Regions from separate parts of the Clostridium sp. BNL1100 genome, predicted to be linked through region 1. Evidence: predicted binding sites of a transcription regulator. Region 1 holds the regulator's gene; each other region holds the start of a gene.
The links. The regulator Rex, encoded in region 1, represses fermentation and respiration genes when NADH is low (regulators of the CRP and FNR family bind a similar motif). The targets are predictions, from matches to a motif close to ATTGTTAANNNNTTAACAAT.

Region 1 (10,184 bases):
GCTTATAGCTGTTTATAATTTTTTAATGATGCTATATAATATAGATTAATATAGCAATCAAGATATATGATTGGCTATATACAAAGGGCTTAGGGCCCTTGTGTAATATGGTAGAATGGTGTATTTCAGATTTTAAAAAATGTAAAACGGTAGAAAGGTGTTGAATTTTAATGATTATTGTAATGAATCCAAAATCAAATCAAATGCAGATTGATGATGTCATCAATGTCCTGAAAAATTCGGGGTTGGGGGTACATGTATCACAAGGTACCGAAAGAACTATTATCGGTATAATCGGTGATAAGACTGTCCTCCGTGATATTCCTCTTGAAATTATGCCGGGGGTTGAAAAACTTGTTCCAATCGTAGAATCCTTCAAGCTGGCAGGAAAAACATTTCAGCCTGAGCCCAGTGTTGTCGATGTAAACGGTGTGAAAATAGGCGGTAAGGAATTGGTTCTCATGGCTGGTCCATGTGCGGTAGAAAGCCGTGAACAGATAATAGAAGCAGCACAGGCAGTCAAAAGGTCCGGTGCCCAGTTTCTAAGAGGAGGAGCTTTTAAGCCAAGAACTTCTCCATATGCTTTTCAGGGTCTTGAAGAAGAAGGATTGAAGCTGCTCAAAGAAGCAAAGGATGCAACTGGCTTGCAAATAATCACAGAAGTAACCAGCGATAAGGCAGTAGAGTTGTCTATACCATATGTGGATATGTTTCAGGTGGGGGCGCGTAATGTACAAAACTTCCAGCTTCTGAAAGAAATAGGAAAATCCATGAAGCCGGTACTTCTGAAAAGAGGATCTGCAACCACTATTGACGAATGGCTTAACGCTGCTGAATATATAATGAGTGAAGGCAATTACAATGTTGTCCTTTGTGAAAGAGGTATCAGAACCTTTGAAACAGCTACAAGGAACACACTTGATTTAAGTGCTGTCCCTGTAGTTAAAAATATGAGTCATCTGCCTGTAATCGTTGACCCCAGCCATGCTGCCGGAAAGTCAAAATATGTAATTCCGCTATCCAGAGCTGCTATAGCAGCAGGTGCCGACGGCCTTATAGTTGAAGTACACCCGAACCCAATGTGTGCTTTATCTGATGCAGCACAGCAGTTAAAGCCATCCGAATTTGATTCACTTTGCAAAGACATAAGTAAGCTTGCACCAATCCTGGAGAGAGAGTTTAACTATGGATGTTAAAAGTATATCTATTATTGGCCTCGGACTTATTGGTGGTTCATTAGCCAAGGCGTTCAGGCACGAGTTTACGGATTTAAAAATATATGCAGTTGACAACTGTACTGAGTCCCTTAGAGTGGCTGAAAAAGAAGGAGTTTTAAACAAGGGTTTTAATAATTGCTGTGAAGAGATTTGGAATTCTGATATCATTTTCATTTGTACTCCGGTCAGCAAAACCATAGAATATGTAAATGAATTATCCTCTAAAATAAAAAAAGGCAGCATTTTGACGGATGTAGCCAGTACCAAGGGAGAATTGTTCAATTACATTGATGGACTTGCAAACCCTCCCCTATTTGTAGGAGGACACCCTATGGCCGGAACAGAAAAATCAGGCTATATAAATTCAATTGCTCATATGTTTGAAAATGCCTACTATGTTCTGACACCGACAAAGAGTTCCAGTGAAGATGCCATAAGCACATTGGAAAAATTTCTTAGGATGATAGGAGCCCTACCTATAGTGGTTTCCTCCCGAGAGCACGATACAGTCACAGGATGCATAAGCCATGTACCTCATATCATAGCTTCCGCATTGGTGTCTCTTGCTAAAAATAATGAAAATAGTCAAGGCCTAGTAAAGCTTCTTGCGGCAGGAGGGTTCAAGGATATTACCAGAATTGCATCTTCAAATCCTTCCATGTGGGAGGACGTGGTTATAAGCAATGGGCCTGTTGTTGTAAAGCTTTTAGAGGATTTTAAACTTATAGTTAACGATATGATAGACAATATCAAATCAAGTGAAAATAAAGAAATATATAGTTTTTTTGATAATGCTAAAGCCTTCAGGGATGGTTTTTCCAATACTGCTACTGGGTTGCTCCCAAAAAACTTCGAGCTGATTGTAGATGTTACAGATGAGCCCGGAATTATTGGTAAAATAGCAACTCTGCTGGGCAATAGCGGAATAAACATTAAAAATATAAATGTATCCAACAGCCGTGAGTATGAGCAGGGATGCCTTAAAATCACCCTATCTGATCAGGCAAACACGGATAAAGCTTTTGAAATCCTAAAAGCTTCTTCATACATGGTATTCAGAAAAGATTAGATGTTTTAGGACACACAAAAGCCGGCATATTAAAAATGCCGGCTTTCTTATTATTCTCTTTCAAACTTGTCATTGAGTTTATATCCAAGCACCATAAGGCTGTCACTCAGATGTACGTTTTCCACTATTACATCGTATGGAATTTTTAAATCCATAGGTGAGAAGTTCCACAATCCCTTTACCCCCAACCGAGCAACTCTGTCAGCAACGGTGGCTGTCTCCCTGTACGGAACACAAAGCATTGCAATATCAACAGGGTTATGTAGTATAAACTCCTCAAGTAAATCAAGATTCATAACCTCAAGATTTTTGAGTTTTTTCCCTATTACTTCAGGATTAACATCGAAAATTCCGATTACTTTGAATCCTCTTTTTATAAAGTTTTCATAATTGGATAATGCCTGTCCCATATTTCCGGCACCAATTATAATACAATAAAATGTCTTGTTAATACCCAGTATATTACCTATCTCATTATATAAAGACTCTACATTGTATCCATATCCCTGCTGTCCGAAACCGCCAAAGCAATTTAAGTCCTGTCTTATCTGGGAAGCAGTTATTCCCATACGGCTACTTAGCTCTTTAGAAGACACTCTCTTAATACCAAGTTCAAGTAAATAATTCAAGTATCTATGATAACGGGGAAGTCTTTTTATTACAGCCATGGAAATTTTCTTTGAAGCCATTAAAATCTTCACCTCATAATTATTAGTGTTCGTATTATATCATCTTTGTTATTTTATTGTCAATATCAAGGCTCTACCCTCTGTTGCTACATTTCTCCTTAGTTATTTTACCATATTATTCAGGCTTTATACTTATTTATATACTTGTTGATTATAGAAAATAGGTTAGTGTCATACTGTTAATTGTGATAAAATAGTACTTGTGTCATTTACAAAAGATTTTTAAAGGAGAAATTTTAATGAAGGTTTTGCACTTAATTGGCGGAGGGGATGTTGGAGGCGCTAAAGTACATGTCCTGTCACTTGTAAAGGAACTTACTTCCCATATAGATGTTACTCTTCTTAGTCTAAGACCTGGAGCCTTTGCAGATGAAGCCCGTGCAATGGGAATAAACGTAAAAGTTATAAAGTCCTCAAATATAATTACAGATATACGTAACGCAATACAGTTTGTAAAAAAGAATAACTTTGATATTATTCATTCACATGGTGCCAAGGCAAATATTTTTGCCTACGCTATTAAAAAAGCCTGCCATATACCGGTAATAACAACAATGCACAGCGACTATAAACTTGATTATCTCCAAAGTCTGCCTAAAAGGCTTTCTATAGGGTTATTCAATTCATGGGTACTTCACAGTCTGGATTATTATATTGTAGTTACCTCTGCTTTCAGAAAAATGCTTATAGACAGAGGATTTGACACAAATTCAATATATACAATTCTTAACGGAATAGATTTTGATAAAAAGCTCAATGACTATTCAAGGGAAGAATTTGCTTTAAAATTCGGAATTCAATTAAATAAAAACGATATACTTGTAGGAATAGCTGCTAGATTGACCCCTGTTAAGGGCATAAGTACTCTTTTGGAGGCAGCAAAGCTGGTTGTTGAGAAGAATCCTAACGTAAAATTCCTTATAGGGGGAGACGGAGAAGATTATAAGTCTCTTACCACCCGATGTCATCAACTGGGTCTGGAAAACAATGTATTTTTTCTCGGTTGGCTCAATGACCCCTACGAATTAATGAGTATCATTGACATAAGTGTATTAACCTCTATAAGTGAGGGTTTTCCATATTCTATTTTAGAGGGCGCTCGCTTTTCCAAGGCTACTGTAAGCAGCAGGGTTGGAGGAATTCCTGACCTTATAGATTCCTCAGTGAATGGTTACCTTTTTGAACCACTTGATTATAATACTCTTGCCGAATATCTTCTGGAGCTGTCATTAGACCATGAAAGACGAATAGAATTCGGAAAAAGGATTTATGAAAAGGCATATAAGAACTTCTCTCTGGATGCCATGTGCAAAACTCAGCTTGAAATCTATACAGAGATACAAAATGACGTTTTAAATAAGTCCAAGGGAAAAAAATATGACGTAATCGTGTCAGGTTACTATGGTTTTGGCAATATTGGGGATGATGCAATGCTCAGGTCAATTGTTGACAATCTCAAAGAACAAAAGCCCGGCATATCTATCCTTGCCCTCTCCAGGAATCCTGTAGAAACTGCCCGCAATTATGGGGTAAGCGCCATAAACAGGAAGAATATGTTCAAGGTCTATTCATCAATGAAAAAGGCTAAACTTTTTGTATACGGCGGAGGTAATATAATTCAGGATAGTACAAGCTCACGCTCCCTGATGTTTTATCTCGGAACAGCATGGCTTGCAAAAAAGCTAAAGCTAAAAATAATGTTTTACGCAAATGGGATTGGCCCAATAAATAAATCAGGTAATACAGAACATTCTCGTAAAATATTGAATATGGCTGATGTAATTACTGTAAGAGAAAGATTTTCATTGAATGAACTTAAAAAAATGGGTATTACGGGGCCTAAAATTGCTTTGACGGCTGATGCGGCTTTTGCCGTCAATATTAACCCTGATGAACTTAATGACAGCCGCAATTTTTCGGGGTTGTCCCCTGATAAAAAATATGCAGGGTTCTCAGTACGAAGATGTCCCGGTTTGGAAGAACAACAGCATGTTAAATATGAGCAGGCTATTGCAGAAGCTGCAGATTACGTTTTTAACAAATATGGCCTTGAACCTGTATTTATCCCAATGGAATACAATGTTGACATATTGACTATTAAAAACATAATCGCAAAAATGAAAACTAAAAATTATATTATAAGCAATAATCACACTGTTCCTGAAACATTCTCCGTAATACATAAAATGGACATCATGGTGTCCATGAGGCTTCATGCTTTAATTTTTGCGGCTTATTTGAAAGTCCCCTTTATGGGAATCAGTTATCAGCCAAAGGTTGACGGCTTTTTGGAATATATTAATCAACCATCTGCCGGAAATGTCAAGGAAATCACTTTTGAACGTTTGCGCTCAAAAATTGATAATGTCCTGCAGAATCGTGAACCGATTAAGGCTGTTTTGGAAAGCTCCGTGGAAGGCCTTATAAGTAAAGCCCGTGAGAACTCACACTACGCAATTGAATTAATTTCTGATTAAAAAGATACTTAAAAACACGCAGATCAAATTGGCTGCGTGTTTTTTTAATGGTTTTTATGCTTCCAGCTGCTCTGTAACCTCAGACCACACTTCATACAACTCTTCAAGCTTATGCTGTGCCTGCTGCTGTTCCTCATTCAAATCCAGAAGCTTCTCATGGTCGGTGGCAAACCTGACCATCTCTTCTTCTAACTCTTTCAAACGGGTTTCAGTTTTCTCTATTGCCTTTTCAGTGTCGGAAAGCTGTTTCTCAAGCTTACGTATCCTGCTACGTTCTTCTTTTGTAGCAATATGGCTCTGTTTTGCCTCTGAAATTACAGGCTGCTCTTTTCGTACCGAAGCAACATTCTTTTTGTAATGTTCGGTAAAATAAGTATAGTTTCCAAAACAGTCTATTGCAGGAGTTGTCCCTATATCAATAATTCTTGTGGCCAGTTTGTCTATAAAATATCTGTCATGGGAAACAACCAAAAGAGTTCCCTCATAGCTACTTAGGGCATCCTCTAAGATTTCCCTTGAATTTATATCCAGATGGTTTGTAGGCTCATCAAGGATTATAAAGTTGGAATCCGAGAAAATCAACTTGAGCATTGCAACCCTGCTCTTTTCACCGCCACTTAGAACGGATATCTTCTTGAACACATCTTCACCTGTGAACAGAAACGCACCCAGTGCCGTTCTGACTTCTGACTGTATTAGCTTCTGGTCTACACTCCACACCTCATCGAGAACCGTATTGTTTTCGTTCAAATCAGACATTTCCTGATCGTAGTAGCCAAGGTTGACCTTTGCCCCATAGCTGTATCTGCCGGAGGATGCCTGAAGCCTTCCTGCAAGTATTTTTAAAAGTGTTGATTTTCCGCAACCGTTAGGCCCAAGCAGAAATACCCTTTCAGCTTTTTTAACTTTAAAGCTGACATTTTTAAAAAGCTCCTTATTGTCAAATGACTTTGAAACACCCTCTACGTCCAGAACATCATTACCGCTTGCAATTGTCTGTCTGAATTTTATCCTGATAGTAGATGGCAAGTCGCTTGGCTTTTCTACCTTTTCCATCCTGTCCAGTGCCTTCTGACGGCTTTCGGCAGCAATTATATTTCTTTCCCTGTTCCACCTTCTCTGCTGCTCTATATAGGCTTCCTGACGGGCTATTTCCTTTTGCTGCTGTATATAGTGTTTTTCTTGAATCTCACGGTTTACTGCCTTTTGTTTTACGTAGTTTGAGTAATTGCAATTGTAAACTGTGCTTGTGCAGTTTTCTATCTCAATTGTACGGCCGGTTACAGAATCCAGAAAATAACGGTCATGAGATATTATAAAAAGACACTTTTTATAACTTTTAAGATAATCCTCCAGCCACTCTACCGCCGCTATATCCAAATGGTTGGTAGGCTCATCCAGCATAAGTATGTCCGGTTCCTCCAAAAGTACCTTTGCCAGAGCAAGCCTTGTTTTCTGACCTCCGCTTAAAATGCTTATCTTACAGTCAAACTCATGTTCTTCAAAGCCAAGGCCTCGCAGCACACCCCTTATACGGCTGTTGTACTCAAAGCCTCCCAGATATGAAAAACGTTCAGTCAGGCGACTGTATTCCTTCATAAGTGATTCCAATTTTACCTGCTCCGTGGTAGCGCTTATTTCCTTTTCCACCCTGTTGATTGACTTTTCCATTTCAACCAACTCCCTGAAAACATCACGAAGTTCATCCCATAATGTATTATCTGAGTTTAAAGCAGAGTTCTGCTTTAAATAGCTTACATTAAGATCTTTTGAAATAAATATTTCTCCGTTTTCCTGCTGCAGTTCACCGATTATAAGCTTGAACAAAGTAGACTTTCCAGCACCGTTGACACCCACCAGCCCTACCTTGTCATTTTCCTGTAGACTAAAGGAAACATTATTTAAAATGGTTTCTGTACCATATGAAAAATCAACATTATTACAGTTTAGTACTATCACCGTAGTTCTCCATTTGCATATATTTTGTATTACTGAGTTTTTATTTATTATAACAAACTATACCCCTATAAGCATAGTCTTTTTAGTCTGTCCATTTACAGCAAAAAAGCCGGGTTATGTTATAACAACACAATCCCGGCATATATCGGGGTAAATATTTAGAATTTATAAAGAAGAGCACCCATTGTATATCCGGAACCCACGGAACAGAGTATGGCATATGAGCCTTCAACTATTTTATTGGTCTTTTTTGCCTCGTTAAGCGCAAGTATTGGGCTTGTCGGGCCAGTGTAGCCATATTTATTCCCTACATAAATTATTCTCTCTTCCATTACATTAAGTTTTTCTATAGTAGCCATAATATCGGCCTTGGAAAACTGAGAGAATAAATAAAGTGATACGTCCTCCGGTGTGAGACTATTCTTATCCAACAGATTATAAATTAATTTACACCAGTTATCGGACAAGAAGCTAAAATCAAACTGATTCCATTCCATCATTTTCATTCTTGTATCCACAGAATTGTCAGTAATTCTTGAAAAGCCACAAGCCGGATTTTTTATAGTCCAGTTATAGCTACAGTCGGTGTAAAACCCTGAATCAATTACTCCACTCCTGTTCCTCTCTGGAATTTTCTGTAGTACGACGGCTGCTGATGCATCTGCCGTTGAAGGATATACAACTATATCGTCTTCTCTTGCAAACGGGGTAATCATGCAGCTGGAAACCAATAAAACATTATTTATATCTTTATTCTTAATATATGAGTCTATTATATCTAATGCTGAAATCATACTTATGCAGTTTGAATTCATATCAAATACAATATTTGCCCGTGAGTTAAGTTTACTACTTATCATCAGCGCATTGGACGGTGATACATACTCCGGAAAATCCGATGCAAATACTATCATATCTATATCATCGATATCAATATTTGCATCAGCAATTGCTTTTTTAGACGCTTCTAACGCCATTGTTACCGAATTCTCACTTCCGAATTTTTTTGCCTTAAACCTCCTTTCCCTACCTAGGTGTTTCAGTAAGGGCCTTGGGTCCTTATTCATTTTTTTAAAGTGTTCGACAAAATATTTGTTGTCGATTTCGTTTTTTGGGTGATATGTTCCCACACCCACAATTTTAAGATTGCAAAACATCAGAAATCCTCCTAATTTTTATATTTTTTTATATTTTTTCGTATTTTGCGCCATTTATTTACTTAATTATATAATAATAGACATTTTTCCAAAAATCAATACGTTTTAACAAATTTTACAGAAAATGTAACAATTATGTTGAACAATGTTAACTTAAAGGATATAATATTAACTATAAATTTTTTTTTAGCCTTACCGCACTAAATCTTTCTGCTTTTTGTTTTTCAACTTTGTAAACATTGGTTTGGGGGTAGATTAATGAACATGCTTAGTCGTTTGGTAGAAGAACAGCTGCATCAGAAAAATAAGATTGTGTTGCTGTGTTTGCTTGCTTCAATTTCATTAAGAGTGACAGTGGATTCCATTTTTAAAATGCCTCTTGATGATATCCTGATTTTAGCCATTGTAGGATATGCCTTATGTGCAATTGGCGCTGTGTTCTCGTTTAAGAAGTTATATCCGAAAGCAATTATGTATTACTTTACAATTACTATGGGAACCATCAGTTTTATCATGATCAGCAATAATCCAAGTCTTACTACATACCTTACAGTTTTTCTAGCCATTGTCATCGTAAGTATTTATAGCGATATCAGGCCTGTTCTCGTTTGTTCCGTAATCGGTTGTTTTCTTACTACTTATTCCTTCTATAACTATAAGCCGGAAATATTTGCAAAAAACACATTTATCGATATGATCTTTTTTAATTTATACATATTTGTATCAGCATTTGTTCTATTTTTCCTGAGTTATCTTACAAAGAAATTATATATTCAGTTGGAGAATACTGCCGTAAACGCAATTTCTTCCAAGGAGAAGGCCGAAGGTCTGTATAACGAGATAAAAGCGGCCAGCCAAAGTCTAGCCGTGATAAGTGGGGACATAAAGGACAGTATAATTTCCACACAGGAAATATCTGATGGTATTGGTCAGGCTATCACCGTTGTAGCGGAAGAAGCCCAAATGGAAGTAACAAGTATCCATAAAATAAAAGAATTATTTGAAAGCGGTAAAAACAAAATGGTTGTCTCCATGGAAGCGTCCAATGACATGGATTCTGCAGTGAAAAGTGCTGTATCTAACATTGAGAGCGGCAGTGATTATGTAGATAATTTATCAAAAGAAATGAAAGAAGCTTTAAATACAATGACCTTGGTAGAAAAGCTTGCTACAGACTTAATCGGAAAAAATAAAATTATAAATAATATATTAACCTCTGTTAATAATATTTCAAAGCAAACAAACCTGCTTTCGCTAAATGCTTCTATAGAGGCGGCCAGAGCCGGTGATGCCGGAAAAGGTTTTTCAATTGTAGCTCAGGACGTTAGGAAGCTGGCTGAAGAATCAAATATTCTGACCCATAGAATAGAAAGCATCTTGAAAGAAATGGAAGAAAATGCACTTAATGTATCGAAAGAGATTGTTAAGGAAAAAAATTACATTGATAACAGTAACTCCATTACTGAGGCAACAAAAGAAATCTTTAACAAAATCAAAGATGAAATCCACTGCATAGAGGAAAAAACCAATAATATTAAAGTGACTTCGTTAAATTTGTACCAGTCCTTTGAATCAACTGACGATGAGGTAAATGCAATAAGCGATAATACCGAGAA
Region 2 (10,184 bases), 980 kb from region 1:
GAAACTACCGGAGCAAGCTGATCCAACAGCTGAGGATAATATTTTTCTATAAGTAATATTATTGATGAGCAGCAGCTGGTTATGATATTTTTCATTTTCTTCTGCTTCAAAAGACTTTCATACTGCCTTGATACCTGATAAGCACCATTAGCTGTTCCTTCTATGTGTGTAAAACCGAGCTTTTTCAGGGCATAATAAACCCACTTTTCATCATGGTCAAATGCAGAAATAAATGAAGGTGCAAGACTTACATAAACTTTTTCACGCTTCTGTATAAATTTTTTAACTTTTTCAACATCGCTGTTAACGCTTTTTGCATTCTGAGGACATACTGTGAGGCAATTTCCGCAGAGCATGCACTCGTCATGTATGATTTCAGCCTGATCGTTCTTAAATGCAATAGCGTTTACAGGGCAGCTTCGTATACATTTATAACAGTTTTTACAGTTCGCTTCTTTAAATTGAATTATGCTCATAAAGTCGCCTCCATAGCCCTGACGGCTCTTATGCAGTCATTAGTATATTCTGCCTGTCGCCCTATGTAAATTGTAATAATTTACATTATCCCTTCTTGCCTTCAATTGTGTTAATTACTTTCTCTGTAAAGAAACTTTCAGCATTTATTACGCCTACATCTCCATAAAAAGTATCGCCTATTTTAACGCAAACACCTGTTGTGCAATGCCCCATGCAAAAGGATGCCTTTAATTCAACTTTGCTTTCAAGATTATTTTCCTTAATCATTCTTTGAAAGCAGTTGATTATCTGATAAGACCCCTTAAGATGGCAGGAACTACCAACACAAACATATATATCAAGCATATATTCCACCGCCTATGTTTGTTAAACAAATAACAATATAATTGTAAATTATATATTTTTTTATGTCAAATCCATTTAGTTACTAAAAATCTAATTATATATATGAAGGTCTTTAATTTAAGCTTATGGTCTATTTACGTCCTGAAAATGCAGGTACCATACCTAAAAACAGCGGGCTTAATTCACAATAGGATTTATTACAGCTGTTACAGCAATACTCCATATCTGTTTTTGCTTCATCAACCATCATTAACTGCATGCAAATGCTAATATCATTGCCTGCTACATTACACAACATATTGTTTTCGTTATTCATCATGGTATCCTCCCTTTGCCTTATTGGCTTATAATTGTTTTTTTGCTTCTTTAATATATGAGATTGTTAAAACAGATGGGGCCAAAGACTTTTAACCTTTGAACCACATCTGTAAGTTTAATATTTTAATGTTTTCCGTCTCTGTGAAGAATATGTCTGTTGCTGTTTAGAATGCCGTTATACAAAGCATCTATAGTTGGATTGTCATCAGAACGTTTTATCGGCAAGGACTTATCTACCTTGTATATACCCTTTGCTCTTAATTTTCTTACATTTTCATTCTGTGGAATCGGCTGTCCTGCACCGCCTATACACCCTCCCGGGCAAGCCATTACTTCAATAAAGTCGAATTTTTCTTCCCCGCGTTTTATTTTTCTGATTAGTTTTTCAGCATTTTTAAGTCCATGAACTACTCCGATTCTTACTGTTCTGCCGTCAATTTCAGCTGTTGCTTCCTTGACACCTTCCATACCCCTCACTCCTGAATATGAGATGCCTTTGAGTGTTGAAGCGTTTCTTTCCTTGTAGTAATAACGAAGTACTGCTTCGGACACACCTCCGCTTACACCGAATATTACACCTGCACCGCTGGTAAATCCGAAAGGCATATCAATTGCTTCGTCTTCAAGCTCATTAAACACTATACCGTTTTCCTGTATCATAATTGCCAGTTCCTGTGTTGTTATGACCATATCTACCTGTCTTTCACCGTTTATAGTATTTTCAGGTCTTGAAGCTTCATATTTCTTAGCGGTACATGGCATTATGGCGATAACAATGTTTTCTTTTTCGTTGGAAGACTGTTCCTTTTTAAACTGTTCCTTTATAACTGCTCCAAACATCTGCTGTGGAGACAGGCAGGAGGACACATTTTCCATGAGCTCAGGATGCTTTTGCTCCGCGTATTTGAACCAAGCAGGACAACATGAGCTGAACAAAGGTAGCTTTTCCTTTCTCTGAATTCTGTCCATGAGCTCTTCCGCTTCCTCTATAACAGTCAGGTCCGCACCAACAGCTGTATCAAATACCTGATCAAAACCAAGTTTTCTGAGTGCTGCCACAATCTTACCCATTGATATCTCACCGGGTTGAAGTCCAAAATCTTCTCCGATTGCAACACGTACGGCAGGTGCTATCTGAGCTATTACACGCTTGTTTTTGTTCTGAAGTGCCTCATATGCCCTGTCAATATCTTTCTTTATCATTAATGCCCCGGTAGGACAAACAACCCTGCACTGACCGCAGTTAACGCAATCCACTTCCTGCAATGATTTATTGAAGGCAGTTGTTACCTGAAGATTTGATCCTCTATAAGCAAAGTCCAGTACCCCAACGCCTTGAATTTCCTGACATGCTCTTACACAGTCTCCGCAAAGAATACACTTGTTTGGATTTCTGATTATTGATGGCCCAAGGTCATCTATAGGCATTTCTTTCTTTTCCTGTCCAAACCTTACTTTCTTTACTCCAACTTTTAAAGCTATTTCCTGCAGCTTACATCTTCCGCTCTTTTCACAGGTTGTACAATCCCTGTCATGATTGGCAAGAAGAAGCTCCAATATCATTTTTCTGTGCTTTTTGAGCTTATCTGTATTTGTCCATACCTCCATACCATCCTTTGGAGGCGTTGAACATGAGGTTATTGTACTGCCCCACTTATCCTCAACCATACACATTCTGCACGCACCGTAAACACTAAGTTCTGAGTGGTAGCAGAAGGTCGGAAGCTCAATACCTGCTTTTCTGATTACTGCCAGTATATTTTTTTCATCTGTATATTCAACCAGCTGTCCGTCAATTATCATAGTTCCCATTGTTATTTACGCCTCCTTTATTGCTGCAAATGGACATGCTTCCAGACAGGCACCGCACTTGATACATTTTGACTGATTAATTGTATACGGTTCCTTAATTTTTCCTTCGATTGCCTGAACTGGACATATTCTGGCACATTTGCTGCAGCCCTTGCATTTTTCCTTTTCTATTACTATAGAAGCTAAAGCTTTACAGGTATGTGTTTTGCACTTCTTATCTATAACGTGTTCCAAGTATTCATCCTTAAAATATTTCAATGTACTTACGACAGGGCTTGCAGCTGACTTACCTAGTCCGCATAAAGCCGTACTGCTTATGGTATCTGCCAGTTCTTCGAGTAAATCAAGCTCTTCTTTAGTACCTTTTCCGTTTACTATCTTTTCAAGGATTTCAAGCATTCTCTTGGTTCCTTCACGGCATGGCACACATTTTCCGCAGGATTCGTTTTGTGTGAAATTCATGAAGAACCTTGCTACTTCAACCATACAGGTGTCTTCATCCATTACTACTAGTCCGCCTGAACCAATCATTGCTCCTACTTTTTTAAGGGAATCGAAGTCCAACGGCAATTCCAGATGTTCCTCTGTGAGACATCCTCCGGAAGGGCCTCCTATCTGAACTGCCTTAAATTTCTTGTTGTCTTTGATACCGCCACCGATATCAAATATTACTTCCCTCAGGGTTGTTCCCATTGGAACTTCTATCAAACCTGTATTGTTGACGTTTCCGGTTATGGCAAAGGCTTTTGTACCCGGACTGTTTTCAGGCCCGATACCTTTGTACCATTCACTGCCGTTGGTGATAATTAAAGGAACATTGGCGTATGTTTCTACATTGTTAAGTACTGTCGGCTTTTCCCAAAGTCCTTTTTCCACCGTTCTTGGAGGTTTTACCCTTGGCATTCCTCTTTCGCCTTCTATTGATGCGGTTAATGCACTTCCCTCACCGCATACGAAAGCTCCTGCGCCTTTGTTTATGTTTATATCAAACGAAAATCCGGAATTTAGTATGTTCTCACCCAACATTCCGTGCTTTCTTGCATCTTCAATAGCTATCCTTAGTCTTTCAACTGCCAGAGGATATTCTGCTCTAACATATATATATCCGGCAGTACTTTTGGTTGCATACCCGGCAATAGTCATACCTTCGATTACACCGTGAGGATCGCCCTCCATAATACTTCTGTCCATGAAAGCTCCGGGGTCACCTTCGTCGCCGTTACAGACAACATATTTGATTTTGCTGTCCTGCTTTAATACCTGCTGCCACTTCCTTCCGGCAGGATAACCTCCGCCCCCTCTTCCTCTGAGGTTGGAGTCCAGTATGGACTGACATACTTCCTGAGACTCCATTTCAAACAATACTTTGCTCAGGGCCTGATAACCGCCCTTTGCAACATATTCTGCAAAGGATTCGGCATTGATGCTTCCGCAGTTTTTCAGAACCATTCTTGTCTGCTTTTTATAGAAAGGAATGTCCTCCTGTGCCTTATACACCTTGTTATCTGCCGTATACATAAGTCTTTCAACAGCTTCATTGTTTATAAGGGTTTTGTATACGATTTCTTCACAATCTTCTATCTGAACTCTCAAGTACAAGTAATTTTCAGGTTCTATTCTTACCAAAGGCCCCATTTCGCAAAAACCGTGGCAACCGCTCTTTTTAACTCCTATTCCTTCTTTTTCATAATCCAGTTCAAGATCAACCAGAAGGCCTTTTTCATCTATAAGCTCTTTGATTCTGTTGTATATCTCTAATGATCCGCCGGCTACACAACCTGTTCCCGCACACACCAGAACCTTCTTTTTTTGTTTCTCCATTGCCTGTGCCGACCTGTCAGAAAAGGCTTTAAATTCTTGCAAATTATTAATTTTCATTATCCTTCACTCCTCAAAGTCTTTATTAATTCTATTGTTGAATCCGGCGTCATTTTAGCGTGTACCTTATCATTTATTGTAATAACCGGTGCAAGTCCGCAGGCTCCCAAACAGGAAACTGTTTCAACTGTAAACAGCTTATCATCTGTAGTATGTTTGCTTTCAGACAGGCCAAGTTCTTTTCTCATTGCATTTAATATAGGAATTGATTTTCTTACATGACAAGCTGTACCGTCACATACCTTTATAATGTATTTTCCCTTAGGAACCAAAGAAAAGTTTTCGTAAAACGTAGCTACACTGAATATCTTTGAGAGATTAATCTCCAGCTTTTCAGCTACATAATTTAAAACATCCTCGGGCAAATATTTGTATTCGTTCTGGATTTCCTGTAAAACTGCTATCAGGTGCGATTTATTATTGTCATACTTATTCAAAATCCCGTCAACCAGACTGCATTTGCAATCATCCATTTTGTTTTCCCTCCTCAAGTACTTGTAAAGTGCATTCACTTATCAGCTATCATTGTTATTTTTTTGACAATTTAATTCTAGCCAGAGGAATACCTTCTGCCAATGTTTATATAGAAATACAATGTCTGAAACCCAGTTATAGATAAGGTTTTTGGAATTTATTTCAAATAATTTCAAGGATAATTCGTTAAAAGAATACAAAAAATCAGCACATTGCAATGTTTAATTATTGCAATGTGCTGATTTTCTCTGAGTAAGTTCAAAATACCAAGTTTGATGGTAATATTAACTTATTTATTTGTATCCCCAAATGCACCAATTTCTTTCAACCTGCTTATTATCGGCAAGTGCTGTGTACATTTTCCTTCGCATAAACCACATTCTATACAGTTGTTAACATCCTCCTGCTTAATTCCCCAGTGACCTTTCAGGTTATTAAGAACGTCCTCCGTATTACCTAAAATATGATTGTTGTAAGAAAGCATATATTTTGATACGGGGATTTCCTTAGGACAGTACTCGCAATAACGGCAGCCTGTACAAAGCTTATCCATGGAATTAAACAGCCTTCCTTCTATTTCCTTCAACTTGGTTTGTTCAAGTTTAACCAGGTTATCGCCGACCTTACAGTTTTGAACTACCTCGTCAATACTGCCCATTCCGGCTAATACAGTGGTTATTTCATCATGGGAAGCATTAAATCTTAATGCAGCATTAACTACATTTTTATCGTCTTCACTTTTTATAAAATCAAAATAATCAGCCTTTTGAGGAATCAGACCTCCTCCAAGGGGATTCATTGTAGCAATACCGAGTCCCTTTTTATAAGCAGCTTCCAAACCCTTTTGCCTGAACGGGAAGTTAAGTATATTATAACCGACTGTCATTCCTTCGAAGCAGCCTTCATTTACTATTGTTTCAATCTCATCCCCTGTGCAATGGGTTGAGAATACAATATGTTCTATAAGTCCTTCTTCCTTTGCCTTTAACGCAGCCTCATAAGCACCGCCTTTTACCATCCTGCTTTTGTAATCGTCCAGGCTAAGAATACACCATATATGGAAAAAATTAATTTTTTCAAGATTCATCCTCTTTAAAGATGTCTCCAACTGCTCACGTAGTTTTGATCCATCCTTCCGGCTGCTTTTTGTTGAAACATAGAATGGCTTCTTCATGTTCTTAAAAGCATGGGACATAATAAATTCGCTATGGTCGTCGTTATATCCCGGTGCAGTATCAAAATAATTCACACCAAGTTCATTTGCACGTACTACTATCTCTGCACATTTATCGTAATTATAACTATCTCCGGTTTTTGGAAACCTCATACCTCCAAACCCTATTGCAGATATATCCTTACCTGTATTACCGTATTTTTTGTAAATCATCCTATAATACCTCCGGGTTACCAATTATATTCATCATTTTTCATATATTAATCTAAGTAGTATTACGTTAAAATTATACTTTTATAAAACTAAATTTCAATGTACATTCTTATCTTTTTTGCATGTAATTTTATAACTATTTTTAATCAAATGATAAAGTACAACCATTTTCCTTCAACCATTTTTTGTAAACTTTATAATCCGGCATAACAGCTTCAACAAGGCTCCAAAATTTCCCTGAATGGTTCATCTCTTTCATGTGACAGAGTTCATGTATAACTACGTAATCAACTATCGGCAAAGGCGACATAACAAGTTTCCAATTAAGGTTAATATTACCTTTCGAACTACAACTTCCCCACCTTGTTTTTTGCTCTTTGATAGCCACTTTTTTAGGTGATAAACCAGTAAAAGATGAGTATAATCTGATTCTTTCAACCAGAAGCTCTCCGGCCTTTGATATATACCAGTTTTTTAGGAAAGATTTAATTTTGTCCTTATTTGCAGTTTCCGATATTTCCAAAACCATTAGTTCCTCTTCAAACCGTACTTGTGGTTTTTTGATAATATTATTTTCAACAATTTTAAGTCTGTATGATTTTCCCAGATAATAAAACAAATCACCGTTTTCAAAGGATTTTTTTATCACAGCAGAGGGTTTCTCGCTGATTTCATCCAACTTTTGTACAATCCACCTCTCTTTTTCAAACAGAAGTTTCTCAATGTATGCAATCGGAGTTTTTAGCGGACAACATACAAAAATCTGTCCTGTATTTTTTATCATAATGGAAATTGTTCTTCTGCTGCTTCTTTTGAGGTTATATACCAGTTCTTTTCCGTTGAGGTTAATTCGTGATAATATTTCTACAGTTTTTTGAGATTTATTCAATTTAAATATTCCTCCGCAAGCATAAATAAATGTATCCCGATATTAGCAAAGCAAATCCGTAATGTCAATTAACAAAATTTTATATTGAAATATTATTAAAAGACTTTGAATACACATATAAAAGTAACGCAATTTGTTTGAATTTCATAGCATGATATTAAACAAAGTCAATAAGAGAGCTGCATATATGAACTATAACGTATCTAAATATTTGGCAAGGGTCTATGATGTATTTCTATGCTTTATTATATATTCTTTCTGCGGTTGGCTAATGGAAACAGTATATTTATCCGTTTATCACTGGCAGTTTATAAAAAGAGGATTTCTCATAAGCCCTTTATGCGGAATTTATGGAGTGGGTACAATTTTGGTTGTATTTCTTCTGGACAAATTAAAATCACGCCCCATCCTTGTATTTTTTGGTGCAATACTTATTACTACCGTTCTGGAGCTTTTTACAGGCCTGCTCCTTCAAAATGTTCTGAAACGTGAACTATGGGATTACAGCGGGGATTCTTTAAATTTTCTTGGAATAATATGTTTAAGGAATACTCTGATTTGGGGAATAATGTCCCTTATAGCAGTTTATAGCATCCATCCTGTAGTAATAAGGAAAATAAAAGTTCTTTCACTGCGTACCAAGGCATTAATCAGCAATATTTGCTTTGTATGGATTTCGGCAGACTTATGCATTTCCATCTTTACAAGCCTCCACGGCATAAATAATATTCACTGGGTATCCGGCTTAGTGTTCCACAGGCTAAAGGACATTGGAAGTATGACCGTAAAGGTAGTTTATTATATAAGACATTAAATTTTTATTCCCATTGATTCCAAACATCAGGCTGATAGCCTACGGTTGCCAGCTTTCCGTTTCTTACTATGGGACTTTTAAAGAGCTTGGGGTTTTTTAAAAGCACCTCTTGTGCAACATTGCCTACTCCTAGATTTCTCACATTGAGCTTTTCGTATTCCTTTGATTCTGTATTTATCAAATTACTTATACCGACGGAAGCTTTTACACTTTCGAATTCTCCTTTGCTCATTCCATACTTAAAGAGATCTATATACTGGTAGCTGATTTTTCGCTCTTTGAAATATCTCTCTGCTTTCTGTGTATCAAACCCTTTGGCCCCATAAATCTGTATATTCATAAAACTCCTTTTAACTTACTGTTTATAAAAATCTTTTATTTTAATATTGAGAACAGTATCTTAGGAATATTCTCAAGGGACGTCTGCTTTTCTACTGCTCCAATTTCATATGCAACTCTTGGCATACCGTAAACAACACAGGACTTCTCATCCTGTCCGATGGTCCTTGCGCCTTTTCCTCTCATAGCCAATAGTCCCTTGGCTCCATCAGAACCCATTCCAGTTAATATGACTCCAACTGCATTGTTCCCGGCTTCCTTGGCTACTGATTCAAATAGTATATCGACAGAAGGACAATGTCCATTAACCTTTTCACTCTGAAATACTTCAACCTTGTAACGTTCTCCTGTTTTTCTTACTCTCATATGGTAATCACCCGGTGCAACAAGTACTTTTCCTTCTTCAATATAGTCACCGTTACTAGCCTCTTTAACTCTTAATCCGGTTTGATTATTGAGTCTTTCGGCGAACATACGTGAAAACATTGGTGGTATATGTTGAACTATAACTATACCGGGAATGTTTGGCGGCAACTGTTTAAGAATGTTGAAAACAGCCTCAGTTCCTCCTGTTGAAGCACCTATTGCAATAATTTTACTGCTGTCAAATTTCATATCCGAGGAGACAGTTTCACCGATAATTCTGATTCTTTCAGGAAGTTTGGACTTTTTCGCAGTTTTTACTTTAGTTATCAATTCGTTTATAAATTCTTCTACGTTTTTGGATATTTGCATTTCCGGCTTCAGTATAAAATCTACTGCTCCAGCTTTTATTGCATCGAACACAGCTTCACTAATAGAGCTTACAACAATAATTGGAATCATATGCTGCGGTAAAAGCCTGCTGATAAACTCAATACCATTCATTTTAGGCATTTCAATGTCGCAGATCATAACATCGGGGTCATACTCTTCTATTTTATCCCTGGCATCAAAGGGATCAACCGCCTTAGCAACTACTTCTATTTCCGGGTCTATAGTTATCCCTCTTGAAATTACTTCACGAAACAATAAACTGTCATCAACAACCAGCACTTTGATTTTTTTCATATCATGTAACCCTTCCTGTATAATCATATGGTTAGTCTGCTCTACATTAAAACACCATACCCCTTTTTTAAAGAGGTATGGCGTTTTTTGAGTCTAATATTTTAAATCTATTAGCTTACTGGTTTTCAGGTAAAAATGTTGCACAATCTGTTTCCTGAGTGTCTCTTGCATTTCTAGGCTGAACTTCAATCTGTTCAGCAGTGCAGTGATCACCATTCATATAATAGTGACATGTATTAACAACACATTTTATACCAGTATTAGGCTGGCTCATTTTTTTAACAGACATTGTGTATTCCTCCTTTGAAAATTGATTCCTAAAGTATTATTTGCACAAATTCTGTTTTAATTCACTTAAGCAAAATTTGCATCATCTACTCTTTTATGTACAAAGAAGGCTT
Region 3 (10,184 bases), 210 kb from region 1:
TGTAAACGTACCTTTTTTTGATACCTTTAAAATCATTCTTAAAAATATTGGTATTTTAAAACATGCAACATTTGCTGAAGGACAGGAACCTATAATTTTTCTTGTAAGGTTCCCAAGAGTGCTGGTAGCTGCACTTGCAGGGACAGCCCTTGCCTCATCCGGGGCAGTTATGCAGGGAATGTTCAGAAATCCTATGGCAGACCCGGGATTGCTGGGAATATCCAGCGGTTCCGGATTGGGAGCGGTTCTGGCTATAAAGCTGGGGTTAACTGCCGTAAGCATGTATTTTATGCCACTGTTTGCATTTACGGGAGCATTTATTGCAATATTTGTAATTTACCTGCTGTCCTACCAGAAAGGGAAAGTACCCGTACTTACACTGATGCTTTCGGGAATTGCGGTAAGTACTTTTATAGGGGCAATAACCAATATTATCTTAACTCTGTCCTATGATTATCAGGTTAAAGAGTTTCTTTTCTGGTCCACGGGAGGCCTTGACGGCAGACGTTGGGAACACGTACAGCTGGTGCTTATTCCAATAATTTTAAGTGTTATACTTATGTTTGTTTTTTCAAGGGACTTGAATGTTCTTATGTTGGGGGAAGAGGAAGCGAAGTCTGTAGGATTAAGTTCAGGTAAAATAAGAACAGTATTACTGGTGTTAGTTTCCATCGCTACAGCCAGTGCGGTTTGTGTCAGTGGAGCCATAAGTTTTGTAGGTCTGATTGTTCCCCATATAATGAGACTTCTGGTTGGGCCCAATTATAAAAAGCTGCTGCCTGCCAGCAGTATTGGAGGGGCTATTTTCCTTGTGGCTTGTGATCTTGTATCGCGTGTTGTGGCCATTCCATATGAGATTGGAGTAGGAATAATAACAGCGTTGTTGGGAGCTCCTTATTTCCTTTACCTTTTACTAAGAAGCAAAAAGGAAGGAGGAGCGGTAATCTGATATGGAGAGTATTATTGAAATTCAAAACCTCAATTATGAGATTAACAGTAAAAAAATTCTTGATAATATTTGTCTGAATGTAAAAAAAGGAGAGCTGGTTGGTCTCATAGGCCCTAACGGTGCAGGTAAAACCACACTGCTTAAATGTCTTAACGGTATTTATAAGGCAGAAGGTACTGTAAAGGTCAACGGATTATTTATAAACCAGATGAGTAACAAAAGCCTTGCCGAAAAGATAGCTCTAATGCATCAGAATACTCAGATAGGTTTCCCGTTCCCTGCAAGAGAAGTAGTACTTATGGGAAGGTATCCTTATCTTAAGAGGATGCAAAGAGAGAGTAAAGAGGATTATAAGATTGCAAGAAAAAACATGGAGTATACTGATACTGAAAAGCTGGAAGATTGTGCAATAAACGAAATGTCAGGAGGCGAAAGGCAGAGAGTACTTTTTGCAAAAACCTTGACTCAGGAAACAGATATCATACTTCTTGATGAGCCTACCGCAAGTCTGGATATTACTTATCAGGAACAAATATTCAAATATTCAAGAGAACTGTCTGAACAGGGAAAAACCGTATTAGCTGCAATCCATGACCTGAAAATTGCAGCAAAATACTGTACAAGGCTTGTTCTCATGAATGATGGACGGATTGTAGCAGACGGAAGTCCGGAGGAGGTTCTTACGTCCCTGAACTTGTCACGTGTTTATGGTGTAAATGCACTGGTTTACAAAAACAGAATAACAGGCTTGCTGGATATTTACATACATAAGGTTAATGAAAAAAACAAATCCGTAAGGTTTCATGTAATAGGCGGAGGGGGAACAGCCGGAAGCGTATTAAGACAGCTTTACGAACAAGGGTATTATATATCTGCGGGGGTTTTTTTTCAGGGGGACAGTGATATAGCATCGGCAGAGGTGTTCGGGATAGATTACCTTATGGAAAAGCCTTTCTCCAGTATTTCTGATGAACTTTTCAACGAGAATCTTGAATATGTAAAGAACTCTCATACAACAATACTCTGCAATATGCCCCTTGGATTTCAAAATATTAGGAATCTGGAGGCTGCAGAACAGGCAGAGAAGCTTGTTATAATAGAGGACGACCTGCCTGAGACCAGAGACTTTACAGGCGGGAAAGCTACAGAAATATATAACCGCCTTAAAAGAAAGGCGGTTGCAGTAATAAATTCCTCCAGACTGCATGAGGTGCTTTAGCAGGGACATATTTGATTTATATTTCCTCAAAGGTCATACAGTCTACATAGTAATCATTAAAATCCTTACTGTTGGAAAGCTCTGTATAATTAATGGATTTACTTATTTCCTGTGCCGAAGACAGTAGGGACTTGTTGTTAAGAACATCTATGGCTCCCTGAGCTGCGGCATTTCCGACGGATACTATTCGGCCTTCCAGTTCTCTCGGGATAAGGCCGATTTTTAATGCACTGTCAATATTAATATAGCTTCCGAAGCCCCCTGCCAAATACACCTGCTTAATATCTTCAAAAACTATGCCGGCATTTTTGACAAGTACTCTTATTCCAGCGGCTATAGCAGCTTTAGCATTCTGAATTTCACGGATATCACGCTGTGTAAGAAGTATTTCACTCCCGGAAAGGGTTTCATGGGCTTTGCAAAGTACAAAAGCATTAACTCCGTCCACGGAAACTATTCTGCCACAAAGAGATTCCTGATCTGGAGATTCCGGCTCCCATGACATATCAATTCTTCCGGTTTCGTCAACTATCCCAACTTCAAGAAGCTCTGCAATCAGGCCAACAACACCTGTACCGCATAAGCCCATTGGTTTTGTGTGCCCAATGGTGGTGTAGGTGATTCCATGTTTTAAAGACACGCTGTTAATGGCACCATTCACACTCCCCATCCCATTTTTTATATTCGCTCCTTCAAAAGCAGGACCTGCTGCCGCTGAACAGGCGTACATACCGCTTTTGTCTCCAAGAACAATTTCTCCGTTGGTTCCTATATCAATGAGTAGTGAAGCAGAAGTCTGCTGGTGCATACCAACAGCCAGTACTGCTCCCACGGTATCTGCACCCACATACGCAGATACTCCGGGCAGAATATATGCTGTACCATTAGGGTTGATATTCAGGGGTAATTCACTGGCCTTTACCTTTACAGTGGAGGTGAAAGCCGGAACAAATGGTGCATAGGCAATGTTTGACGGATTTACTTTAAGTAGCAGATGAAGCATAGTGGTATTTCCTGCAAAAGTTATTACGTAAACATCAGTTGGCAAAATTCCTGCTTGTTTACATAAAATCGTAATACATACGTTTAGTGATTGAACAAGCAAGCTATTCAGCTGTTCCAATCCATGTTCATTTTCCATGGTATAGCTGATACGTGATATTACATCTGCCCCGAATGCCTTTTGGGGATTCAGAAGGGAAGTAACTGAGACTTTTTTACCGGTAGTCAAGTCTACCAAGTAGGCTGCAATGGTGGTTGTTCCGATATCTACAGCCACTCCGTACAGGGTATTTGTAGTATTTCCTGATTCCACTGCGATTATATCCCATGAGTTTTTTACAAGGGTTATTTCAAAATTATTTTTTCTTATAACATCAGGAATATTTCTTAAAAGTCCCAAATCATTTATCTCGAGGGGATTATCATTATAGCTCCCATTCATTACTCTGATAAAATCAGAGACAGAATTATCAAGTGAAGGTTTTTCAAGAACGCTATAAACCTTTGTGACCAGTGGATTAAATTCAGTATTTAGCTGTATGCTTTCTGTAGCTATACTTGCAGGAAGGTCATTACTGTCTATTAGAATTTCAATATCTGATAGAATATGGTACCGGCAAGCCAATCTGTAGCCGTCTTCCAGAGCTTTAAGCCCAAGGAGTTTTATTTCTTCGGCTTTAGCCGGACTGTTAGAGCCTTGGATAAGCTTTACTCTGCATTTACCGCAAGTACCATTCCCGTTGCAGGGCGAATCAATACAAAAACCCTTTTCCCGGAGCAGCTCAAATAAATTTTTGCCGTTGTTTGCTGTATATACTTTTGTATTGCCGTTATTTCTGACCGTTACACTAAACATCCCGATTATCTCCTTCGACTGTTATTATATCATTGTCATTGGATGCGGCGATTTTTGCCCTCGGTGGTACTATGAGAACTTCATTCTCATTAAACCTGCCATTTAACATGTTTTTCAAAAGACCGGGATTGCCGGGTACTTCAAAGAAATCCCAATTTAGAAAATCAGCAGCGGAACGTGCCGCCGACCTGTAAAATTCATTATTGTTAAAGGAACTCCATGAAATAAAGCCGGCATTATTGTACTCTTTCATCCAGCTTTGTTCCATTTCCATAAGATACTCGGCATTTTCTTCACCGTATTTCTGAATGTACTCTCTTTGGAGTGTTGTGTATTTAAGTTCTCCCGGCTGCCAGCCACGCTCAATCCACCCGGTTGAGAACCAGTAAGTTCCGGGTTGCTGCCTGAATAAATCCATATATTTCTCCTTTGAGCCCAGAAGAAGAGTAATGCAGTCATGGGCTTTGGGAACTACCATAGGCAGCCTTTGACTGCTTATCCCGGTAATTCCGTTACTGCAAAGTCCATAGCAGACAATTATATAATCGTAATCGGGACAGGTATCAAAGTAGTTATATGGAAAACCTTCATTTACCTTGTCGATTTCATACTGAAGGCGTTTATTCAACTTTTCAGGGGTATCGTGCAAACCCTGGTGCACAAACGTTACATCGGTATAATGCTCTGACTGACTGGCAAGGTAGGATATTTCTCTGTTTAGTACATCGCAGGCTATAACTTTTAGACGAAGCATTTAATTTCACCCTTTACACTCAAACATACACTATACAAGTAATGTTAAGCTTCCCCGGCTTTGCATGCTTTAACAGCTTCCTCAGCAGCTGAAGCCGCATCCGGTGTATATATGTCTGCTGAAATCTTATCGCAATAGCTCTGATTAACAGGAGCTCCGCCAATCATAATAGTCACCTTTTCCCTGATGCCGGCATTTTTAGCAGCATTAACTACGATTTCCATTTCAGGCATAGTAGTCGTAAGTAAAGTAGAGCAACATATTATCTGAGCATTTTCCTGAATTGCCATGTCGATAAATTTCTGTGCAGGTACATTTACGCCCAAATCAACAACTTCCAGACCCCTGCCTTCCAGCATCATCTTAACCAGATTTTTACCGATGTCATGAAGATCACCAAAAACTGTTCCTATAACAACTTTTCCCACAGCCTTCGCACCGCTGGAAATAAGAAGTGGTTTGATAATTTCTGTACCTGCATTCATAGCCCTTGCAGCTATCAGTACATCAGGAACATATATTTCATCTTTTTTAAATTTCTCACCTATAACAGCCATTCCATCCAACAGACCATTATTTAAAATATCAACAGCTGATAAACCCTCGTCAACAGCTTTTTGAGCCAATTCTTTGACAACTTTGGCTTTGCCTGATTGCAATGCCTGTGAAATTTCATTTAATATACTCAATTGTACAACCTCACTTTACTATTCATTAGCACTTGCTTAAATTATAATAACTATGTCATATATTATACAAAAAAAGTATAAATATTCAAATCATTATTATTTTACAATGTTAATTAAAGTAAAAATTTGTCCTTGTACAATATACCTTATCAAATAATATTTGCTAATATATGGTATGTTAAAAAAATATCAAAAAAACATTGACAATTAATTAACAAAGGACTACAATTAAATTGTTAAATAATTAACACGTGCTTTTAAGGGTTAGGTTGTTAAAAAAATAACAATACCCAGAGTTATAAAAATATTACTATTGGTGATTTAGTAGTAAAACAACTTTGACTTCAAGAATATGGAGGGTGACTTATTATGACTAAGAAAAATTTGGTAGTAAATAGTGTAGACACTCTGTTGGAAAAACTGGCAGAGATAAGGAAGGCACAGCAAGAATATTCAACATTTACACAGGAACAGGTTGACAAGATATTTCTGGCTGCTTCACTTGCTGCTAATAAAAAGAGAATTCCTCTTGCTAAAATGGCTCAGGCTGAAACAGGAATGGGTGTTATAGAAGATAAGGTAATCAAAAATCATTATGCAGCAGAGTACATTTACAACGCATATAAGGATACACAAACCTGCGGTGTTATTGAACGTGATGAAGCTTTTGGTATTACAAAGATAGCTGAACCTCTTGGTGTTGTTGCAGCAATTGTGCCAACTACAAACCCAACTTCAACAGCTATTTTCAAGGCACTTATTGCTTTGAAAACCAGAAACGGAATTATATTCTCACCACATCCAAGAGCAAAGAAGTCCACTATCGAGGCCGCAAACATAATATTGGAAGCAGCTGTTGCAGCAGGTGCACCAAAGGGAATCATCGGATGGGTTGATGAGCCTACAATAGAGCTTTCCGAAAGAGTTATGAAGGAAGCGGATATAATACTTGCTACAGGCGGACCCGGTATGGTTAAGGCTGCATACTCATCAGGAAAGCCGGCAATAGGCGTTGGACCCGGTAACGTACCTGCAATAATTGACGAAAGTGCCGATATAAAGACAGCTGTAAGTTCAATCATTGTTTCAAAGACATTTGACAACGGTATGATTTGTGCTTCTGAGCAGTCAGTAATCGTTTTAGATAAAATATACAACGAAGTAAAAAAAGAGTTTATTCTCAGGGGCGCTTACATGCTCAATAAAGAAGAAACTCAAAAAGTGAGAGAAGTTATATTGGTTAACGGTGCATTAAATGCAAAAATCGTTGGTCAGACAGCTCACACTATTGCAAAATTAGCAGGTTTTGAAGTTCCGGTTGAAGCAAAGGTATTGGTAGGAGAGGTTGAGTCAGTTGAATTGTCTGAAGCTTTCGCACATGAAAAGCTTTCACCTGTACTTGCAATGTACAAGGCAAAGAGCTTCGATGACGCTGTATTAAAGGCTGAAAGACTTATAGCAGACGGCGGATTCGGTCATACTGCTTCATTATATATTGATACTGTAAACAGCAAGGATAAACTTGATAAATTCACTGCGGCAATGAAGACTTGCAGAATTGTTATAAATACACCATCTGCACAGGGAGGAATCGGAGACCTCTATAACTTTAAACTTGCTCCTTCACTTACCCTTGGTTGCGGTTCATGGGGCGGCAACTCCGTTTCAGAAAATGTCGGAGTAAAGCATCTGATTAATATTAAGACTGTTGCCGAGAGGAGAGAGAATATGTTGTGGTTTAGAGCGCCTGAAAAAGTTTATTTCAAGAAAGGATGCCTTGGTGTTGCATTAAGAGAACTCAAGACTGAGATGAATAAGCAAAGGGCATTCATAGTTACAGACTCATTCCTTTACAACAACGGATATACTAAAGCTGTTACCAATCTTTTGGATGATATGAATATCAAGCATCATACTTTCTTTGATGTAGCTCCGGACCCGACTCTTGCTTGTGCCAAGCTTGGTGCTGAAGCAATGAGAGATTTCAAGCCTGACGTTATCATAGCAATAGGCGGAGGTTCCGCAATGGACGCAGGTAAGATCATGTGGACAATGTATGAACATCCTGAAGTTGATTTCCAGGATCTCGCAATGAGATTTATGGATATCAGAAAAAGAGTATACACATTCCCTAAGATGGGCGAGAAGGCATACTTTGTTGCAATCCCGACATCAGCAGGAACAGGTTCAGAGGTGACACCGTTTGCAGTTATTACTGACGAACAGTCAGGTGTAAAGTATCCTCTTGCAGACTACGAACTTATGCCTAAGATGGCAATAGTTGATGCAGACCTTATGATGAACATGCCTAAGGGTCTTACATCAGCTTCCGGTATAGATGCTTTGACACATGCTCTTGAAGCATACGCTTCAATGCTTTCAACAGATTATACAAAAGGTCTTGCTTTACAGGCAACAAAGAGCATTTTTGAATATTTACCTTCAGCATATGAGAATGGTGCAAAAGATTCTATAGCAAGAGAAAAGATGGCTGATGCATCAACAATGGCCGGTATGGCCTTTGCAAACGCATTCCTGGGTGTTTGCCACTCAATGGCCCACAAGCTGGGAGCATTCCACCACCTGCCTCACGGTGTGGCAAATGCACTGTTGATTACTGAAGTAATGAAGTTCAACATAGCCGAAGCTCCTGTAAAGATGGGTGCGTTCTCACAGTATAAGTACCCTGAAATACTCAAGAGGTATGCTGAAGTAGCATCCTTTATCGGAATTACAGGTTCCAGCGATGAAGAAAAATTCAAAAAGCTTTTAGCTAAAATAGATGAATTAAAAGCAAAAATAGGATTGCCTAAGACTATCAAGGAGGCAGGCGTGAATGAGGAAAAATTCCTTGCAACCTTGGATGAAATGGTTGAACAGGCATTCGATGATCAGTGCACAGGTGCCAACCCAAGATACCCACTCTTGAGTGAAATCAAGGATATGTACCTGAAAGTTTACTACGGCAAGTAAGAAAAACATCCTTATAATATAATTTGGTAAGCCGCATAATAAATGTCAATCTTCAGTTGGCATGATTATGCGGCTTGTTTTTTGACAGTTCGATTTTAAATAATAATGATGCTATAATTATTATAGACATAGGTGCATTTTTCGTAATTGGAGTACGAAGTAAAGGATATAAATATATTGAATACGAAAATTTGTAAAGGAGATTTTACCATATGAGTTTTAATTATTTTATTCCGTCGAGAATACTTTTTGGTAAGGGACAGCTCTCGAATCTTCATAATCAGTGCCTGCCGGGGAAAAAGGCATTGATTGTCACATCAGCCGGAACATCTATGAAAAGGCACGGTTATCTTGGAAGGCTGGAAGAGGAGCTTAAAAAGGCAAATGTAGAATTCATTCTATTTGATAAAATATTGCCAAATCCCATAAAGCCTCATGTCATGGAGGGAGCAAAACTTGCAAGGCAAAAGGGCTGCGACTTCATTATAGGTCTTGGAGGCGGCAGCAGTATTGATTCTGCAAAATCTATTGCTGTAATGGCTTCAAATGAAGGTGACTATTGGGATTATGTAGGCGGGGGCTCCGGAAAGGGCATGCCGGTTACTGTTGATCCGCTGCCTGTGGTGGCTATTACAACTACTGCCGGTACAGGTACTGAAGCAGACCCCTGGACGGTTATAACCAATGACGAGACCAATGAAAAAATCGGCTTTGGCTATGATAAAACTTTTCCTGTTTTGTCTGTAGTTGACCCTGACCTGATGATGACGGTTCCTGCACATCTTACAGCTTATCAGGGTTTTGACGCACTGTTCCACAGCACAGAGGGATATATAAATGTAGTTGCAAATGAAATGAGTGACATGTATGCCCTAAAGAGCATAGAGCTTATAGGAAGATATCTTTCAAAGGCTGTAAATGATGGTTCCAACGAAGAGGCACGTGAAAAGGTTGCTTTAGCAAATACACTTGCAGGAATGGTTGAATCTACCTCAGGCTGTACTTCAGAACATTCTCTGGAACATGCCATGAGTGCATTACACCCCGATTTACCCCATGGAGCCGGACTTATTATGGTGAGCAGGGAATACTATACGTTTTTTGCAAAATCAGGCTCATGCAGTCAGAGAATGATTGACATGGCTGTAGCCTTGGGCAAGAAAGATGCAAAGGAGCCTATGGATTTTGTGACAGCATTGGTAGAGCTTCAAAAGGCTTGTGGAGTTGACGATCTGAAAATGTCCGAATACGGAATTAAGCTTAGTGAAATGGAAGCTTTGGCAAAGAATGCAAGGCATACAATGGGAGGTTTGTTTGCTTGCGACCCTGTGGAGCTATCCGATAAAGATGTTGTTGAAATCTATACTAAGTCTTATAAATAATTTGCAGACCTTTTATACGGAGCCGCATAATAAATGTCAATCTGCAGTTGGCATGCTTATGCGGCTTGTTTTTCAACTTTGTTAAAATTAAACTTGACCCTGAAATTTCAGTGTTATAAAGTATTCAATAAGACATTTTTAATTATTCACGGTATAATTTATTAAGTGGGGTGATATTATTTTTATAAAGAAAAAAATAAATTGGGAGAAGACTACTTTTTGGTTTGTCTTTGCCACATTGATCTTGTCAACGGTCTTTTCACTTGTAAATGTTATTACTGCACCTTCTAAGCCTTTTGTGGGACAAGCATTTGTCAAGCTTAGAAGCGACTATGTCCTTATGTTGATTCAGTGTATTAT

Region 2: the regulator Rex is predicted to act here: its motif matches at 5,355-5,374, upstream of CLO1100_RS13290 (NAD(P)H-dependent oxidoreductase subunit E).
Region 3: the regulator Rex is predicted to act here: its motif matches at 5,738-5,757, upstream of adhE (bifunctional acetaldehyde-CoA/alcohol dehydrogenase).

Annotation. Positions count from the first base shown of each region.
Region 1 is NC_016791.1:4,103,846-4,114,029, forward strand. Features, by position in the region: gene aroF (3-deoxy-7-phosphoheptulonate synthase) at 171-1,196, shown strand; gene CLO1100_RS17525 (prephenate dehydrogenase) at 1,186-2,286, shown strand; gene CLO1100_RS17530 (redox-sensing transcriptional repressor Rex) at 2,337-2,975, opposite strand; gene csaB (polysaccharide pyruvyl transferase CsaB) at 3,215-5,452, shown strand; gene CLO1100_RS17540 (ABC-F family ATP-binding cassette domain-containing protein) at 5,507-7,411, opposite strand; gene CLO1100_RS17545 (3-oxoacyl-[acyl-carrier-protein] synthase III C-terminal domain-containing protein) at 7,570-8,568, opposite strand; gene CLO1100_RS17550 (methyl-accepting chemotaxis protein) at 8,827-10,184, shown strand, end outside.
Region 2 is NC_016791.1:3,128,723-3,138,906, forward strand. Features, by position in the region: gene CLO1100_RS13265 ([Fe-Fe] hydrogenase large subunit C-terminal domain-containing protein) at 1-476, opposite strand, end outside; gene CLO1100_RS13270 ((2Fe-2S) ferredoxin domain-containing protein) at 562-822, opposite strand; gene CLO1100_RS13275 (hypothetical protein) at 953-1,141, opposite strand; gene CLO1100_RS13280 ([FeFe] hydrogenase, group A) at 1,264-2,952, opposite strand; gene CLO1100_RS13285 (NADH-quinone oxidoreductase subunit NuoF) at 2,959-4,830, opposite strand; gene CLO1100_RS13290 (NAD(P)H-dependent oxidoreductase subunit E) at 4,830-5,303, opposite strand; gene CLO1100_RS13295 (aldo/keto reductase) at 5,594-6,691, opposite strand; gene CLO1100_RS13300 (SprT family zinc-dependent metalloprotease) at 6,834-7,580, opposite strand; gene CLO1100_RS13305 (putative ABC transporter permease) at 7,768-8,394, shown strand; gene CLO1100_RS13310 (arsenate reductase family protein) at 8,399-8,734, opposite strand; gene CLO1100_RS13315 (chemotaxis response regulator protein-glutamate methylesterase) at 8,770-9,783, opposite strand; gene CLO1100_RS20295 (DUF1540 domain-containing protein) at 9,899-10,072, opposite strand; gene CLO1100_RS13320 (protein-glutamate O-methyltransferase CheR) at 10,158-10,184, opposite strand, start outside.
Region 3 is NC_016791.1:4,314,667-4,324,850, reverse strand. Features, by position in the region: gene CLO1100_RS18635 (iron ABC transporter permease) at 1-949, shown strand, start outside; gene CLO1100_RS18630 (ABC transporter ATP-binding protein) at 951-2,168, shown strand; gene CLO1100_RS18625 (ASKHA domain-containing protein) at 2,185-4,026, opposite strand; gene CLO1100_RS18620 (DUF1638 domain-containing protein) at 4,019-4,780, opposite strand; gene CLO1100_RS18615 (corrinoid protein) at 4,825-5,469, opposite strand; gene adhE (bifunctional acetaldehyde-CoA/alcohol dehydrogenase) at 5,839-8,442, shown strand; gene CLO1100_RS18605 (iron-containing alcohol dehydrogenase) at 8,655-9,824, shown strand; gene CLO1100_RS18600 (hypothetical protein) at 10,063-10,184, shown strand, end outside.